3 regions of the Streptosporangium sp. NBC_01810 genome follow, and region 1 is predicted to be linked to each of the others. Evidence: riboswitches for the same ligand, from Rfam matches in the RefSeq annotation. Region 1 holds a riboswitch; each other region holds the start of a gene.
What was found. A riboswitch is a leader RNA that binds a small molecule or an ion and turns the genes downstream of it on or off. The one in region 1 is predicted to bind cyclic di-AMP.
Positions count from the first base shown of each region.

Region 2: it holds a riboswitch for cyclic di-AMP, as region 1 does, so the genes downstream of both, OIE13_RS09475 (CHAP domain-containing protein) here and OIE13_RS01085 (C40 family peptidase) in region 1, are expected to answer to the same signal.
Region 3: it holds a riboswitch for cyclic di-AMP, as region 1 does, so the genes downstream of both, OIE13_RS02830 (hypothetical protein) here and OIE13_RS01085 (C40 family peptidase) in region 1, are expected to answer to the same signal.

Region 1 covers NZ_CP109070.1:246,115-251,124, forward strand. The annotation lists gene OIE13_RS01075 (hypothetical protein) at 1-166, opposite strand, end outside; gene serA (phosphoglycerate dehydrogenase) at 419-2,008, shown strand; gene OIE13_RS01085 (C40 family peptidase) at 2,493-3,089, opposite strand; cyclic di-AMP (ydaO/yuaA leader) riboswitch at 3,077-3,307, opposite strand; gene OIE13_RS01090 (3-isopropylmalate dehydrogenase) at 3,455-4,501, shown strand; gene OIE13_RS01095 (branched-chain amino acid aminotransferase) at 4,672-5,010, shown strand, end outside.
Region 2 covers NZ_CP109070.1:2,072,613-2,077,622, forward strand. The annotation lists gene OIE13_RS09465 (branched-chain amino acid ABC transporter substrate-binding protein) at 1-583, shown strand, start outside; gene OIE13_RS09470 (hypothetical protein) at 605-1,384, shown strand; gene OIE13_RS09475 (CHAP domain-containing protein) at 1,854-2,567, opposite strand; cyclic di-AMP (ydaO/yuaA leader) riboswitch at 2,586-2,724, opposite strand; gene OIE13_RS09480 (hypothetical protein) at 3,302-4,342, shown strand; gene OIE13_RS09485 (DUF6716 putative glycosyltransferase) at 4,483-5,010, shown strand, end outside.
Region 3 covers NZ_CP109070.1:613,759-618,768, forward strand. The annotation lists gene OIE13_RS02805 (ATP-binding protein) at 1-942, opposite strand, end outside; gene OIE13_RS02810 (hypothetical protein) at 1,049-1,294, shown strand; partial or broken gene OIE13_RS02815 (carbohydrate ABC transporter permease) at 1,267-1,606, shown strand; gene OIE13_RS02820 (DUF4253 domain-containing protein) at 1,824-2,570, shown strand; cyclic di-AMP (ydaO/yuaA leader) riboswitch at 2,788-2,939, shown strand; gene OIE13_RS02825 (hypothetical protein) at 2,952-3,176, opposite strand; gene OIE13_RS02830 (hypothetical protein) at 3,175-4,185, shown strand; gene OIE13_RS02835 (hypothetical protein) at 4,278-4,649, opposite strand; gene OIE13_RS02840 (roadblock/LC7 domain-containing protein) at 4,662-5,010, opposite strand, start outside.

The sequences.
Region 1 (5,010 bases):
TGTACCCCAGCAGAACACGCTCACCGGCCTGCGTCGTGCCGAGCACGACGGAGCGGTCGGGTCGCACGGCAACCAGGAGTCCCCATTCGGCAAGCGCCGCCAGCAGCCGGTGCGGGTCGCCGTGCTGCGCGAGCACGTTGCCGAGAGCGGGGTTCCCGATGCTCATATGAGGAACGATAGGTAGTGAACCACGGCTTATCAGAGTAATCGCGAAGTTTTCTTAGGATCAAGACCAACTTGAATTTCGGCCGCATGAGATGCGTCAAGGACGGGTACCGGCGTGCTGGATCATGGAGGCGGCCGCGTCTCGTATCTCGGGACACTCGTGAATGGGTTCACAAGCGCCGATAGACTACGTGAGGTCCGTGCACCCTCACCGCCTAGTGTGCACCCTCACCGCCTAGTAAGGATCCAGCCTGTGAACAAGCCCGTCGTACTGGTCGCCGAGGAACTTTCCGAGGCCGGTCTCGCGGTCCTGGGCGCGGACTTCGAAGTCCGCCACGCCGACGGCGCCGACCGTGCCCAGTTCCTGCCCGCGCTCGCCGACGTGGACGCGCTCATCGTGCGCAGCGCCACGCAGGTCGACGCAGAGGCGATCGCCCACGCGCCCAGGCTCCGCGTCGTCGCCCGCGCCGGTGTCGGCCTGGACAACGTCGACGTGGAGGCCGCCACCAAGGCCGGCGTCATGGTCGTCAACGCGCCGACCTCCAACATCACCAGTGCCGCCGAGCACACCGTCGCGCTGATCCTCGCCTCCGCCCGCAACGTCGCCCAGGCTCACTCCGCACTCAAGGGCGGTGAGTGGAAGCGCTCGAAGTACACCGGCGTGGAGCTCGACGAGAAGGTCGTCGCCATCCTCGGTCTCGGCAAGATCGGCCAGCTGGTCGCGCAGCGCCTCCAGCCGTTCGGCGTCGAGCTGATCGCCTACGACCCCTACCTGCAGCCGGCCCGCGCCGCGCAGATGGGCGTCCGCCTGGTCTCGCTGGAGGAGGCCCTGCGCGAGGCCGACTTCATCACGGTGCACCTGCCCAAGTCCAAGGAGACCATCGGTCTCATCGGTGACAGAGAGCTGCACGCGGTCAAGCCGAACGTCCGCCTCATCAACGTCGCCCGCGGCGGCATCATCGACGAGAACGCCCTCTACTCCGCGATCAAGGAGGGCCGCGTCGCCGGCGCCGGCATCGACGTGTTCCCGAAGGAGCCGGTCACCGACAGCCCGCTCTTCGAGCTCGACCAGGTGGTCGTCACCCCGCACCTGGGCGCCTCCACCCACGAGGCCCAGGAGAAGGCCGGCACCCAGGTGGCGCGTAGCGTGAAGCTCGCCCTGGCCGGGGAGTTCGTGCCCGACGCGGTCAACGTCCAGGGCGGCGCCGTCGCCGAGGGCGTCAAGCCGGGCCTGCCGCTGGCCGAGAAGCTCGGCCGGGTGTTCACCGCCCTCGCGGGCGAGGTCGCCACCAAGCTCGACGTCGAGGTGCGCGGCGAGATCGCCGCCCACGACGTCCGCGTACTGGAGCTGGCCGCGCTCAAGGGCGTCTTCACGGACGTGGTCGAGGACTCCGTCACCTATGTCAACGCCCCGCTGCTGGCCAAGGACCGCGGCGTCTCGGTCGAGCTGGTCACCAGCACCGAGAGCCCCGACTGGCGCAACGTCGTGACGGTCCGCGGCGTCCTCGCCGACGGCCGCGCGGTCTCGGTCTCCGGCACCCTGTCGGGTCCGAGGCAGATCATGAAGATCGTCGAGGTCAACGGCTACCAGATGGAGATCGAGCCGACCGACCACCTGTCGTTCTTCACCTACACCGACCGCCCCGGCGTCGTCGGCGTGGTCGGCCGCATCCTCGGCGACCACTCGATCAACATCGCCTCGATGCAGGTGGCCCGCGACGTCAAGGGCGGCAAGGCCCTCATCGCGCTCACCGTAGACACCGCCATCCCGGCAGAGGTGATCGACCAGATCGGTGCGGAGATCGGCGCCGACAGCGGTCGCTCGGTCGACCTGGCCGACTAGGCCCGGTAGGCAAAAGATCCACCGAGATGGCCGCCGCCCCGCAGTGCGGGGCGGCGGCCATCTTTCGTCCCGGCATGTGAGAAGTGTGTACACCGGGTGAGACGGTGCTTCGGCCGGCAGGTAACCTGAAGTGGAATGCGCCAGGTCTTACCTGCCGCGACGAGGCCTGACAGGGACAGGCCGGCAACTCGCCGGCTCCACACCACGAATCATCGGTCCGTGATCCGGATCCGTGACATCAGGCCTGGCCGGAGCCCTGATCGGAGTCTCGACCATCTTCCTTGCTCGCATGCGACCGAGACGAGATCCACCATGTACGACATGTATCCCTGGAACCGCGCCGAAGAGGTCGAGGACGAGGCCGCCGAGGCGCTCCAGACCGCCCTGGACCGCCGGGACAACGGTGGTGCTCCCATCCGCTGAACCTGATTCCCGATGCCGTCGGGATTTTTGGGGCTTTCTACCGGTTGCCGGCCGGCGTGTCCTATCCGCCGGTCGCGATTTTGATCTGTTCGGTCAGCTTGACCCCCTGCGGATCGGGGCGCACCGCGCCGACGAAGGAGGACCGGCGCCAGGCGCTGAGCTTCTCCTCCTTGACCACGTCGCCGCTCCGCGGGGCGTGGACCATGTAACCGGGCCTGGTGATCATGCCGACGTGGCCGAGGCCGCTGAAGAAGGCCAGGTCACCGGGCTTGAGATCCTTCCAGGCGATCTTCTTGGAGAAGGCCGCGTACTGGTCGTTGGTGACGCGGGGCAGTGTGATCCCGGCGGCGCCGTAGGCGCGGAGCATCAGGCCCGAGCAGTCGAAGCCGCCGTTGCCGGTGCCGCCCCAGACGTAGGGCGTGCCGCGCTTGGACATGGCCCAATTCACGGCTTTCCGCCAGGCGGGCCTGGGCGTCGCGCTTTTCAGCGCCGCCTTCAGCGTGGAGGTGCCGAGCGCGGGGGATTCGGGGGAGGGGAGGGGGGCGGCGGCCAGTGCCGCTGTCGGCGCCATGGCCGAGGCCGCGAACACCGCGGCGCCGGAGACGAGGATGGACAGGACGCGAGAGTACATCTTGCCGGACAGGATGATTCCTTCCATAGGGCCGGCCGGGTGAGCTGTCGGGCTCGGGCGTGGAGGCCGCCCTACGGTGCGCGAGCGCACCGATTCGCCCCAAGGAATCCCGTGATGGCGGCCGGGAACGCGCTCCGGGGGAGGAGCGGGTTCCCGGGGGCCGGGTGGATCCCGGAAAAAGTGGTTCCCCGGCTCCGTACGGGCCGATAAGGGGATGGTCCGTACGGATTAGGCATCAATGTGAATGGGGAGGACGATAACGAAACCTCGCGAAACGGTCAATAGGGAGTAAAAAAGGACAAAGTGATCACATGTGGACGTGTGGACGTGTTGACGTGTCCGAAGAGTGAGACCGGTGTTCGATCACCGAGACGGACAGGTAAGGTGCCTGCATGGATTCGCGTAACATTCGCCTGGCGGTCATCCCCGGGGACGGGATCGGAGTCGAGGTCGTCACCGAGGGACTGAAGGTCCTCGAAGCGGTCGGCACCAAGATGGAGACCACCACGTACGACCTCGGAGCCAAGCGCTACCACGAGACCGGCGAGACCCTGCCCGACCCGCTCCTCGACGAGCTACGCGGATACGACGCGATCCTGCTCGGCGCGGTCGGCGACCCCAGCGTGCCCCCGGGCATCCTGGAGCGCGATCTGCTGCTCAAGCTCCGCTTCCAGCTCGACCACTACGTGAACCTCCGCCCGGTCAAGCTCTTCCCCGGCGTCGAGACGCCGCTGGGCAATGCCCGCCCCGAGGACATCGACATGATCGTCATCCGCGAGGGCACCGAGGGCCTGTACGCCGGAGCCGGCGGCGTCCTGCGCCGCGGCACGCCGCACGAGATCGCCACCCAGGAATCGCTGAACACCGCCTACGGGGTCGAGCGTGTGGTGCGCTACGCCTTCGAGAAGGCCGTGGCCCGCCCCCGCAAGAAGCTGACGCTGGTCCACAAGACCAATGTGCTCACCTACGCAGGCGACCTCTGGGCCCGCACGTTCGACCGGGTCAGCCTGGAGTATCCCGAGGTCCAGACCGACTACTGCCACATCGACGCGGCCTCGATGTTCTTCGTCAGCCAGCCGGAGCGCTTCGACGTGATCGTCACCGACAACCTCTTCGGCGACATCATCACCGACATCGGCGCGGCGATCGCCGGTGGCATCGGCCTGGCGGCCAGCGGCAACGTCAACCCCGACCGCACCGCGCCGAGCATGTTCGAGCCGGTCCACGGCAGCGCCCCCGACATCGCGGGCCAGGGCAAGGCCGACCCGACCGCCACGATCCTGTCGGTCGCCATGCTCCTGGACCACCTGGGCCTGGCCGACGAGGCGGCCCGGGTCGAGCAGGCCGTCGCCGACGACCTGCTCGAGCGGCTGGCCGGCTGGGCCGGCCGGACCACCCAGGAGATCGGTGACGACATCACCGCGCGAGTAGCCGGCTGAGGAAGCCGCCCCCTCGACTCTGACGCGCCCGGCGGCTCTCTGAGCCGCCGGGCGCGTTTTTGTTTCCTCCGCACTGCCGGTTTGCGGCATGGATGCAGTAGTTTCCCGTTACCCGGTCCAACGCAGAATGGACCCGAGGTAAGCCAGACATCAAGATAAGGATCCGCGTCATGACCACCGCTCAGAAGCTCAGCTTCGACGTGCAGCTCTCCGACCACGCTCGTACCGCGGCCGAGCGCGAGCAGGTAATGGCGACTCCGGGGTTCGGTCAGGTCTTCACCGATCACATGATCTCGATCGACTACACCGAGGGCGAGGGCTGGCACGACGCCCGGCTCATGCCGTACGGCCCGCTCAGCCTCGACCCCGCGACCGCGGTCTTCCACTACGCGCAGGAGCTCTTCGAGGGCATGAAGGCGTACCGCCAGCAGAACGGTGCGATCGTGACCTTCCGCCCCGAGGCCAACGCCGCCCGCTTCAACACCTCCGCGCTGCGGATGGCCATGCCC
Region 2 (5,010 bases), 1.8 Mb from region 1:
CGAGTTGGTCATGAAGGAACTTGGCTCGCTGGTGGTGCAGAGCGCCTCGGTTCAGCCGAATGCGGTCGACTTCCGCAGCGCGGTCTCCGAGGTCGAATCGGCAGCCCCCGACGTGATCTTCTTCGGCGGTTACTACACCCAGGCCGGCCGGCTCCTGCGCGAGCTGCGCGACGCGGGCGTGAGCGCCGTCTTCGTCTCGGGCGACGCGGTCAAGGACGACGGATTCGTCCGCACGGCGGGGGCCAAGGCCGCCGAGGGTGCGGTTCTCACCTGCCCGTGCCGGCCGCCGGAGGAGGATCCCGGGTTCGCCCGGCGCTACCGGATCCGTTTCGACCACGACCCGGGCACCTACAGCGCGGAGGCCTACGACGCCGCCACCGTCTTCCTTCGGGGCATCGACGCAGGCAGGACGCGACGCTCTGACATGGAGGAGTTTGTCGACGGCCACTCCGGCGCCGGTATCACTACGAAGATCCGATTCAACGGCGACGGCGAGCTCGCCAGATCCTCGGTCACGGTGTGGGCCTATCGGGTCCGCGGCGGCCGGATCGTCGCCGACGACAGGCCGATCCCCGGAAACTGACCGCACAGGAGATCAGAGATCATGACAAGCACCCCGATCGCTTATCGGATCCCCGGCCCGACCGCGTCGCCCCCCCTCACGAGGTCACCGTCCGCCGGACGCCACGACTGCGCGAGCGGCAACGTCCACCGCGCCCTCGCGGAGGCTCCGATCGGCGGGTACGGCATGCTGGAGGCGGCGCTCGCCTGGCAACATCTGCGCCCTGCCGGACCCGGGAACACCGGCGGGGGGACACCCGCCACAGCGTCGCGTCATCTTCCCGTCGTGGAGACGCGCAGCGAGGCGGTGGCGGCACGGATCGCCCGGCTGCTGTCAGGGCTGGCCTGGGCCATCGTCACCCAGGCCGACGCCGGCGACACCGGCTTCAAGCGGTCGCCGGCCGTGCGCGTCGAGGTACCCAGAACACTACACCGTAGGGTCCTGCGGGCGTTGACCAACGCGTGGCGCGACGCCCGGCGGCAGTTCGACCCGCGCGTCCCGGGCACCGCCACCGACGACGACGCGGCCATCGCCCTGTGGCGCATGGGCATTCTCGTCGCCGGGCTCGGTCCCAGCCACAACATGGTCTACCTGCATACCGGCACGTCCACGATGGCCGAGATGATGGCAGCCGCCGCCAGGCGTCTCGGACTCACCCCGATCGTGGACAATGTCCACGGCGCTCCGGCGGTAGCCCTCTACCACCTGGGTGAGGTGCACTGGCTGCTCGCGGAAGCGGGAGCGGGAGGCGCGGCGACCGGGTGGGTGCGCGGCGGCCGTCCCGCCGGTGCCGCCGGTACCGGCGTCGGACCCTGGCCGTGAAATAGGCCTGACCGCCGAGCAGTTCGGAACCGTCCCTGCTCGGGCTGGTCCGGAACCTGCTGCGGCAGCGCACCACGCGCTGGTACAGTCAGTCGCGGTCGAACGCGTGAGCGATAACCAAGCTCGCAACCTTGGCCATTACTCACCGCCGGGAGGGCGGAGCCCACGTCACCCGGAACGGGATCGTGGGCTGGGGCGTGGAAACCCCCGTAAACGGGGCCGGAAGGTGAACCGCCAAGCAACAGCATCGCGACCATGCGCAGAGCCGCACGGTTGGGACGGCTGGAATCCCCCGGATTCATCCGTGGGGAGCGCTTCAAGCGAAGGAGTCGCGAAGGCGGCCGGGGGAACGCCGTCAGGGGCTCCGCGCGAGCGAGCGGAGCCCCTGGACGAGTGCGGATCGGCCCGCGTTCACCGGCGGGGGCCGGGTGCCCGCCCCATGGGGGATGGTGCGGGCGGCGGGTGTGGATCAGTTGGAGTAGACGGGGTAGCCGTAGCCGACGACCTGGGAGACGGGCCGGATGCGCTGCTCGACGTTGCCGTTGCCGGTATTGCCCTCGATCGTGGTGATCGTGCCGTCTCCGTTGTCCTTCTTCACGAAGCCGACATGGTCGATGCCGTCAATGCTCTTGCTACCGGCCCAGTCGAAGTAGACGACGGCGCCGGGGGTGGGGGTGGTGCCCCAGTGCTTGTTCTCCTTGAACCACTTGGCGTGGGTGACGGTGTAGGCGTCCCAGCCCATCGTGGGCCGGATGCCGGCCATCTCGCCGACCCAGGAGACGAACATCGCGCACCAAGGGGCGTTGGCGTAGCCGCGCAGGGTGCCGCCGTCGCGGGCGACGGTCTCCTGGGCGCGCGGGGAGGACATGTACCACGAGTGGAACTTGGTCCCGCCGCCCTGGGCGTTCTCGTGGACGCCGATCTGCTTGGAGGCGAGGTCCAGGACCTGCGCGGCGGAGACCTTGGGCAGCCTCTCGGCCGCGGTCTCGAGCGGGGTGCTCGCGAGCCTGTTCTGCGAGGCATCGGAGACCTTCGCGTCGGCGGGCGGCGCGTTCAGGGCGGTGTGGCTGTCGGCCAGGGCGGCGGAGCCCACGGAGCCGGTCGCCAGGACGACGCAGGCGCCCAGGAGGGCGCTCACCACGCGGGGGGCGCTGAGGGTGGGGGTGAGGCGGTTCTTGGTCATACTGGGGTTCGACTCCTTGCTTCGCTTCCATGCCGCCTACCGGGTTAGCTGACGGGTTCGGGCTGGGAAGTGCCCTACGGCGCGAGAACGCGCTGATTCACCCCAGGAACGTGGTTCCCCGGTTCCGCAGACCTCGCGGATTCGGCGGCCGTGCTCACCGCGGGCGGGGGTTCCGCCCAGGTGGAGCGCGGTCGGGCAATGTGACGGCAATGCGTAGACCTATACAGACCCAGACATTTGCCATGAACAGGACGAACGTACGTCACCCGGGCAGACGATTACAAGTAGGACACATTGCTCTGACTTGGTAAAACGTCAGATTTGAGGGGTTGGGGCGGGAAGTCGCTTGGTCGGGGAAGGGGGTGGATCGCGCCCGTTCCCGGCCGGTCGCGTCGGCTGGGGTCGCCGCGCCGTCATGGGCGGGATCCCCTGTTTTTCCGGTGCTCCGGGCGTGTGGTACCCGCCGGTGGACCGCCTGTCCCGGGGTGCTACGGCATGATCGGGGGCCCATGGGTAGGAGGGGACGGGTCGACTTTTTCTTGAACAAGTATTCGATGGTAAAAAGTGCGGAGAGGCTGCGTCCCTCCCCCTCGGGAGGCTCGAACATGGTCCGGCGACAGGGTGCTGCCCCGAAGACGGCCTCGCCCCGAAGACGATCATGACGGACGCGCGTGGGCGGCTGTTCACCCGCAGTTCCCAGGCGCTTAAGGCCACCGGGTTAGCTTGGGTCAGTCGTGAACGGGTCATTACCCGGCGTGGAGGACGGTCGAGACCACGCGCGGGAGCAGGGTTCGGCCATCGCCTGGGTGGAATCCCCGCTGCAGATGCTCTGCGCCGTGGAGGCCCACCACGCAGGGCTGCTCGGCGCCCGCAGCCACCTCGTGCCCAGGGCGAGGCTACGCCCCCTGGCCGTGACGGGACGTGAGCTCGGCCGCCTCACCCTGCCGCCGGGCCTGGAGCTCACCGCCGCGCGGCCGGACATGCCCAGGCCGCGCCGGGGCGCGACCTGGGCGGTGGGCGACGCCTTCTCCGGCAAGGTCCAGCTCCGCTGGCTCACCGGGCTCCCTGGCCGGATCGTGATCGTCGACGACGGGCTGGCCACCATCAGGCTCCTGGAGCTGCTCGTCGGCCACGCGGGTACGCCCCTGCTGAGAGCCAGGGGAAAGGCGGGACGGTTCAGAACCGTCCTCGGTGCGGCGGCCGGACTCAGGTTGCGCGCCGCCGCCCGCTCGGGGCGGTTGTCGATCTTCACAGCGCTGCCCGTCCCCGTGGACCTGGCGAAGGCCGTACGGGCGGGAGGGGCCGAGCTGGTCACCCACGACTTCGCCTGGCTGCGGTCACAACCGCTGCGCAGGCCACGTCCCGAGGAGCGCACGGTCGTCCTCGGCACCTCGCTGGTCCGCAACGGCCTGATCCATCGAGACCACTACCTCGGCTGGCTGGCCGCTCTCGGCTCGGCCGGGCCGGTGGCCTACTTCCCGCACCGCAGGGAGGACCCCCACGATCTCGCCGGTGTCGGGGAGCAGCCCGGCATCACCGTCTACGACGGTGGGATCCCCGCCGAGATCACTCTGCGCGGGCTGGCCGCCGGGCAGCGGGTGCTGAGCCTGCCGTCCACCGCGGTCACCTCCCTGCGGGTCCTGCTCTCGGCCAGGGGCGTCTCGATCGAGACGGTTGACGTCCCGGACGAGTGGTGGACGGCGGAGGCGGCCCCCTCGCTCCGCTCCCACCTGTCGATGTTCGCCCATCACGACACGGGAGCCACCGGGGCATGACCTTGTGACCTTGTGACCTCGTGACCTCATGGCCTCGCGGCCGGAGCCCGAGGGCGCGCCGCCCCCGGGATGCGAGCCGCGCCGTGTCCACCCATGTGAAACCGGATATGCACCCGGGGGATCCCCGTTGGAGGTTCTCGTTGAAGGTCCTGGCCGTGGCCGATTCCGACTCCTACCTGAAGTGGGCGGCCTGCCTGCTGCGGGACCTGCCCTCGGGATGTGTGCGGGAGTTGGCGGTCATCCGCACCCCCATCACCCCGTCCCCGGCGCAGATCCGCGCCGCGGTCGCGGGCTCGTCGGAGGATCCGCCCGTGCTCTCGGCCCGCGCGCTGCGCCGGGCGGCGGAGCGGTTCAGGCCTGACGTGGTGCTCGCCGCCTGCACCGGGCCCGTGGTGGACGTGCTGGTCAGTGAGGTGCTGGCCGGGTTGCGGCCACGGCCCGTGTTCGTCTCGGGCCTTCCGGGCATCTCCGTCCCCGCCACCGAGAAGGCCTGGCTGTTTCGCAGCGGATGCGAGCTGTTCGTGCTGCACAGCGGGCGGGAGGTCGAGGAGTTCTCGGCGATGGGTCGTGAACTGGGCGGGGGCGGCCAGGTGGGGCTGGCCCGGCTGCCGTTTCTGCGCGGCCAGGAGGAGGTCGCCCGCATCGGGCCGCGGGACCGGGTGGTGTTC
Region 3 (5,010 bases), 370 kb from region 1:
GTTCTTGGTGTCGGGCCGGTCGGAGAGCGGGAGGTCGGTCGCCACCACGCGCTTGGCGATCAGGTTCGCGAGGATCGGCGCCAGGGTGCCGGACGGCAACGGCGCCGCTCCTCCCACATTGGCGGCGATCGTGCTGAAGGTGCGTTCTCCGGTTCCAATGGCCTCCAATACGGTCCGGGTGTAGGTCGCCGACGGAAATTCTCCGAGCAGGGACAACTCGCCGGCGGCGAGAAGAGGTGAAAGCGGGTTGGCAAGACTGTCGCGCAGGAAGTCGATCCTGGACATGCCGCGCTCCCATGAACGGACCACCTCGGGGAAGCCTCCGGTGATGAGCAGCGCGTCCACGGCGTCGGCAGCGGGCAACCCTGTCATGTCGGCGACGTCCTGAAGAGCAAGAGGCCTTAGCGTCATGTGAGCAGCCCGGCCGAAGAAGGGGCGGCCGTACTCCTGTAGGGATTCCATCACCGACAGGTCGCTTCCGACGAGGATCAACAGGATCGGCCGAGCTGAGAGATACCTGTCCCAGGCCGTCTGCAGGGCACCCTCGAACTCCCCGTCCTGTTCGATCAGCCACGGAACCTCGTCAAGAACCACGATGCACGGGGTCTCATCACCCGCGGCCAGCGCCAGCGACCGGAGGGTGTGGTTCCAGTCCTGCGGCGCGGAGCCCTGAAGGAACTCGGCGCCTGCGAGTCCGGAGCAGGCGACGGTCTCGGCGAAGTCATTACGTTCCGCAACCGGACTACGACCTCTCGTCGCCTGGAAGACGACATACGGCAGGCCAGAACGATCACAGAACTCCTGCACCAGGCGCGACTTGCCCACTCGCCTGCGGCCAGTGATGATCACTGCCCGGCCTCGCGTCCCTCCCCTGCCCTCTGTCGCGAGCCGCAACTGCGCGTCGAGTTGATCGAGATCGAAGGCCCTGCCGGTAAACTCCATCGATCCTACCTTAGTAATAATCAATCTTACTTAGATGAAGTCTACATTGATGCCACTACCTGGGCGCGGAAGATGAGAAGTCGCGAAGACAGCCGCCACAGCCAGGGTGAACGGCTGGACCCTGGTCAGCCGGAACGTCAAGGACTTCGACGGCACGGGGGTGTCCGTCGTCAACCCGTTCGACCCCGCCCGATGCGGGTCGCGGGGGCGGGCACGCTCCCCGCGCCGCCGCCCGCCGCGGAGTGCCCGCTCCGGTGAGCGGTCAGCGGCTGACCCCGTCGGACGGGCGGAGCAGGTCGAGGTCGGCGCGGCGGGGGAGGCTCTCCCCGGACGCTGGAGGAGGCCGCGATGATCGACGGCGCGAGCCGGCCGGTGATCCTGTGGCGGATCCTCTTTCCCCTCGTCGCGCCGGGACTGGTCGCCACGAGTGTCTTCTCGTTCATCACCGCCTGGAACGACTTCATCTTCCGCCAGGACCTTCATCATCTCGGCCAGGGACAACCAGACGCTGCCCTCGGCCCTGCTGGTCTTCTTCAAGCCCGACGAGAACGACTGGGGCGGCATCATGGCGGCCTCGACGCTGATGACCGTTCCTGTGCTGATCTTCTTCGTGGCCGTCCAGCGCAGGCTGGTGGCCGGGCTGGGCGGGGCGGTGAAGGACTGACACCCGCCAGGCTCCGTTCCCCCTGTACCGATAATTTTTGCCTGGACCAGGGCAGAACTGTCCCTCGGGACGGTTGACAGGCCAAAATTGGTCCGTGGTCAGGATCGGATCGGTAGGAATGAGCGAGTGCGAGCGTGGGAAGCTTCCGCCAGTTCTGGGCCAGTTGTTCGCTGACGGGGCCGACGGAAGCAGCGGAGGTGAGGGCCGGAGGCTCTCGGTGGACCTGCCACCGGGGGACGTGGTGTGGCCCGACCCCGGTTACGCTCAGCTCTCGCTCCGTCGCCGTCCGGCGTTCTGGCTGAGTGAGGTGGCGGTCTCCGGCGAGTACTGGGCACGGCTGCGGTCCCAGCACGAGCACTCCGGCCTGTGGCCGGTGCTGCTGGAGGACTCGGTGCAGCCCTGGTCGGCCGGTCAGATCGCCCCGGACGCCGCCGTCGAGATCGACAACTACCAGGCCGCCGCGTTCATGGCCGAGGTGTGGTCCGACTGGATCGTCAAGGCCCACATCGACCAGCTCGAAATCCTCGACCCCTTCGGAGTCGAATGTCCGGGTCCGGCCCCTTCGGGAAGGCCTGCCGCCGATCCCGGCGTGGTCGCCGACTGGTACGCCGGCCTGGTGGCCGAGCGCAGGACCCCGCTCGGGCTCGTCGCGGTCGAGCGCGGGGCCGACGCTCTCGCCGTCATGGGCTGGCAGGGTGCCCTGAACCACAACGAGTGGATGGTCCCGCTCGCGGCCGTGGTGCGGAGCTGGGAGGACAGGTTCGGGGTGCGGGTGGTCGGCATGGGGTTCAACACCCTCGACCTCAGCGTCGCCGCACCTCCGACGACCTCGGAGCACGCCCTGCACGTCGCCGCGGAGCACTGGACGTTCTGCCCCGACAGCATCATCCAGGGCGCGGGGAGTCTCATCGACTACGCCGAGCAGATCAAGGGCAGGAACGCCTGGTCGTTCTGGTGGGACTGAGCTTGCCCGCCGCGGGTCTCCGGGGTGTGAAACCCGAGATCGGCAAGACGTTCTCGCTGGTAGGGCGGCTGTTGGTGTGACGGGGTCCCCGATGGGGCTTTCTTGGGGGTAGTAGGTAGATCTTCTGGGGTTTTCATGGCATTTGCTTTGCTTTGTCCGATTTCGTGAGTAGTGTCCATGGGTATCGGTTGGCGACCTGCCCTTCACAAGAGGGAGCGGCCGGCCGACGTCGAATCCCACAGGGCCCGCATGGTCCGGGGAACCGGGGAACCACTTTTCCGGGGTGAATCCGCCGCGAACGTGCGGCGGTAGGGCAACTCCACCGCCCGAACCCGTCAGCTAACCCGGTAGACGAGCTGGAGAGGAGATCCCCCTCATGGATCACCGCGTCACCACGTCGGTGCCCGCTCTGCCCGTGCCGACCACCTGAACTTCGTCGCTGACCCCTGTCGCCGCGCCTGAGCGCGGCACCTGGATCGTGCTCCGCGTAGCGATCGACTGATCCTGCCACGCCACTTTTCCGATGAGCGCGTCCCCGCCACTGCACTCCTCCCCATGCGTCGCACGTGGCTGCCCCGTTCCCTCGCGAAAGAGCCTCTTCTTCATGCGTCTTCCTTTTGACCTGCACAAGAACGGCCTGCATAAGAACCTCCCGAAGAACCTCCCGTACAAGAACCGCCTCGCCACCGCCGCTCTGGTCGGTGCCGGCGTGCTCGTCTCCAGCGGTGTGGCCTCCGCGCTGCCCGCCTCCTCCGCCGCTCCCGCCTCCGTCGCCGCTGCCGGTGCCACTGCCTCCGTTGCCTCCCCCGGCGCGGACACCGTGGTGGCCGCCAACGAGACCGTTCTCCTTGAGGGCTCGACCAGGGCCTCCTACTTCTGGGACGACTCCTCGGGCCGGGCCGGTGACACCGGCCTGCCGGCCAGTGGCAAGCCGATGCAGAAGGGCATGATCGCCAGCCCGAGCTGGCCCCTGTTCACCGAGGGCTATGTCATCTACAAGGGCAAGAAGGCCAAGTTCTTCGTCGGTGACCGCGGTCCCGGCGTGCCCTCCAACCGGGGCATCATGATCGACATTGATGCCAAGACCTTCGCCGACCTGACCGACGGCCGGTTCAACTCCGCCACGCTGGGTGTGGACGGCAACGGCGGCATGGGCCACATCGACATCAAGTACGTGGTCACCAAGTGGGGCGACGGCGTGGGCAAGAAGAACCACCCCGTGGCGTTCGCCACCGGTGCCTGGCGCTACCGGGACGCGAACCCGGCGAAGCCTCCGCAGACGGTCCTGGTCAAGGCCGAGCAGTCCAAGAAGTCTGTGAAGACCCAGCAGGTGATCCAGACGTTCGCCAAGCCCAAGATCATGTCCGAGCCGCTCACCGCACCTGAGGCGAGCATCGCCGCCAAGCCGGTCGCCCTGTCCGGCGCCGACGCCAAGGCCGCCGAGCAGGGTGTCCGGGACCTGGGCGCCGCCGCCCCGGTGGCGGCCGTCACCTCGGCCGGTCCGTCCGCCGGCACGGCCGCCGGCCTGGCCCTGGCGGGAGTGCTCGCCGCGGGTGGTGCCACCTACCTGGTCGCCGGCCGTCTCCGCGGTAGGGCGGGCGCCGAGGAGAGCTGAGGTCCGGCACGATCTCCGGCTTTCCTTCGCCGACGCGATCCGATGAGATCCTCCTGCGGCCCGTGCCCCCCGGGGCACGGGCCGCAGGAGGATCAGACCTCGAGCCGCTCCTCGATGCCGCGCAGGATGTGCCGTGCGAGCGCGAGGTTGGCCCGGTTCCGGTCGAGGGCCATGTAGATGAACAGGCCTTTGCCGCTCCGGCCGGAGAGCGGGCGGATCACGTGGTATTGCGTGCCGAGCGTGATGAGGATGTCCTCGATGCCGTCCTTGAGGCCGAGCGACTCCATGGTCCGCATCTTGGCCTTGACGACCTCGGTGTTACCCGCGGCCGCCACCTGGAGGTCGAGATCCTTGGAACCGCCGAGCGCGCCCAGCGCCATCCCGCTGTTGTAGTCCACGATCACCGCGCCGATGGCACCGTCGATCGCCATCATCTCCTTGAGAGAGATGTCCATGTTGCCCATGTCTGCCTCCGATCACTGAGTTATCGATATCCGTGAGGTGATGGCGGCCAATCTGGCCGCCGTCTTGCGACCCTCCAGCCTGAGCAGCCCGAGGTTGGTCCCCGGGCGTGCCAGAACCGTGAGGACGATCTTGGGGCCGGCGGCGTAGCAGGCCGCGTAGCCGTTGGTGCCGGAGATCAGCGTCTCCTCGAAGGCGCCCTTGCCGGCCATGCCGGTCATCCGGCGGCTGAGGGCCAGCAGCGCGGAGGAGAGCGCGCCGGTCTGCTCGGTGGAGGTGCCGTCGCCCAGATCACTGGCCAGGGTCAGACCGTCGACGCTGCACGCGATGCTCCCGTCCACGTCGGGTATCCGCTCCCGCAAC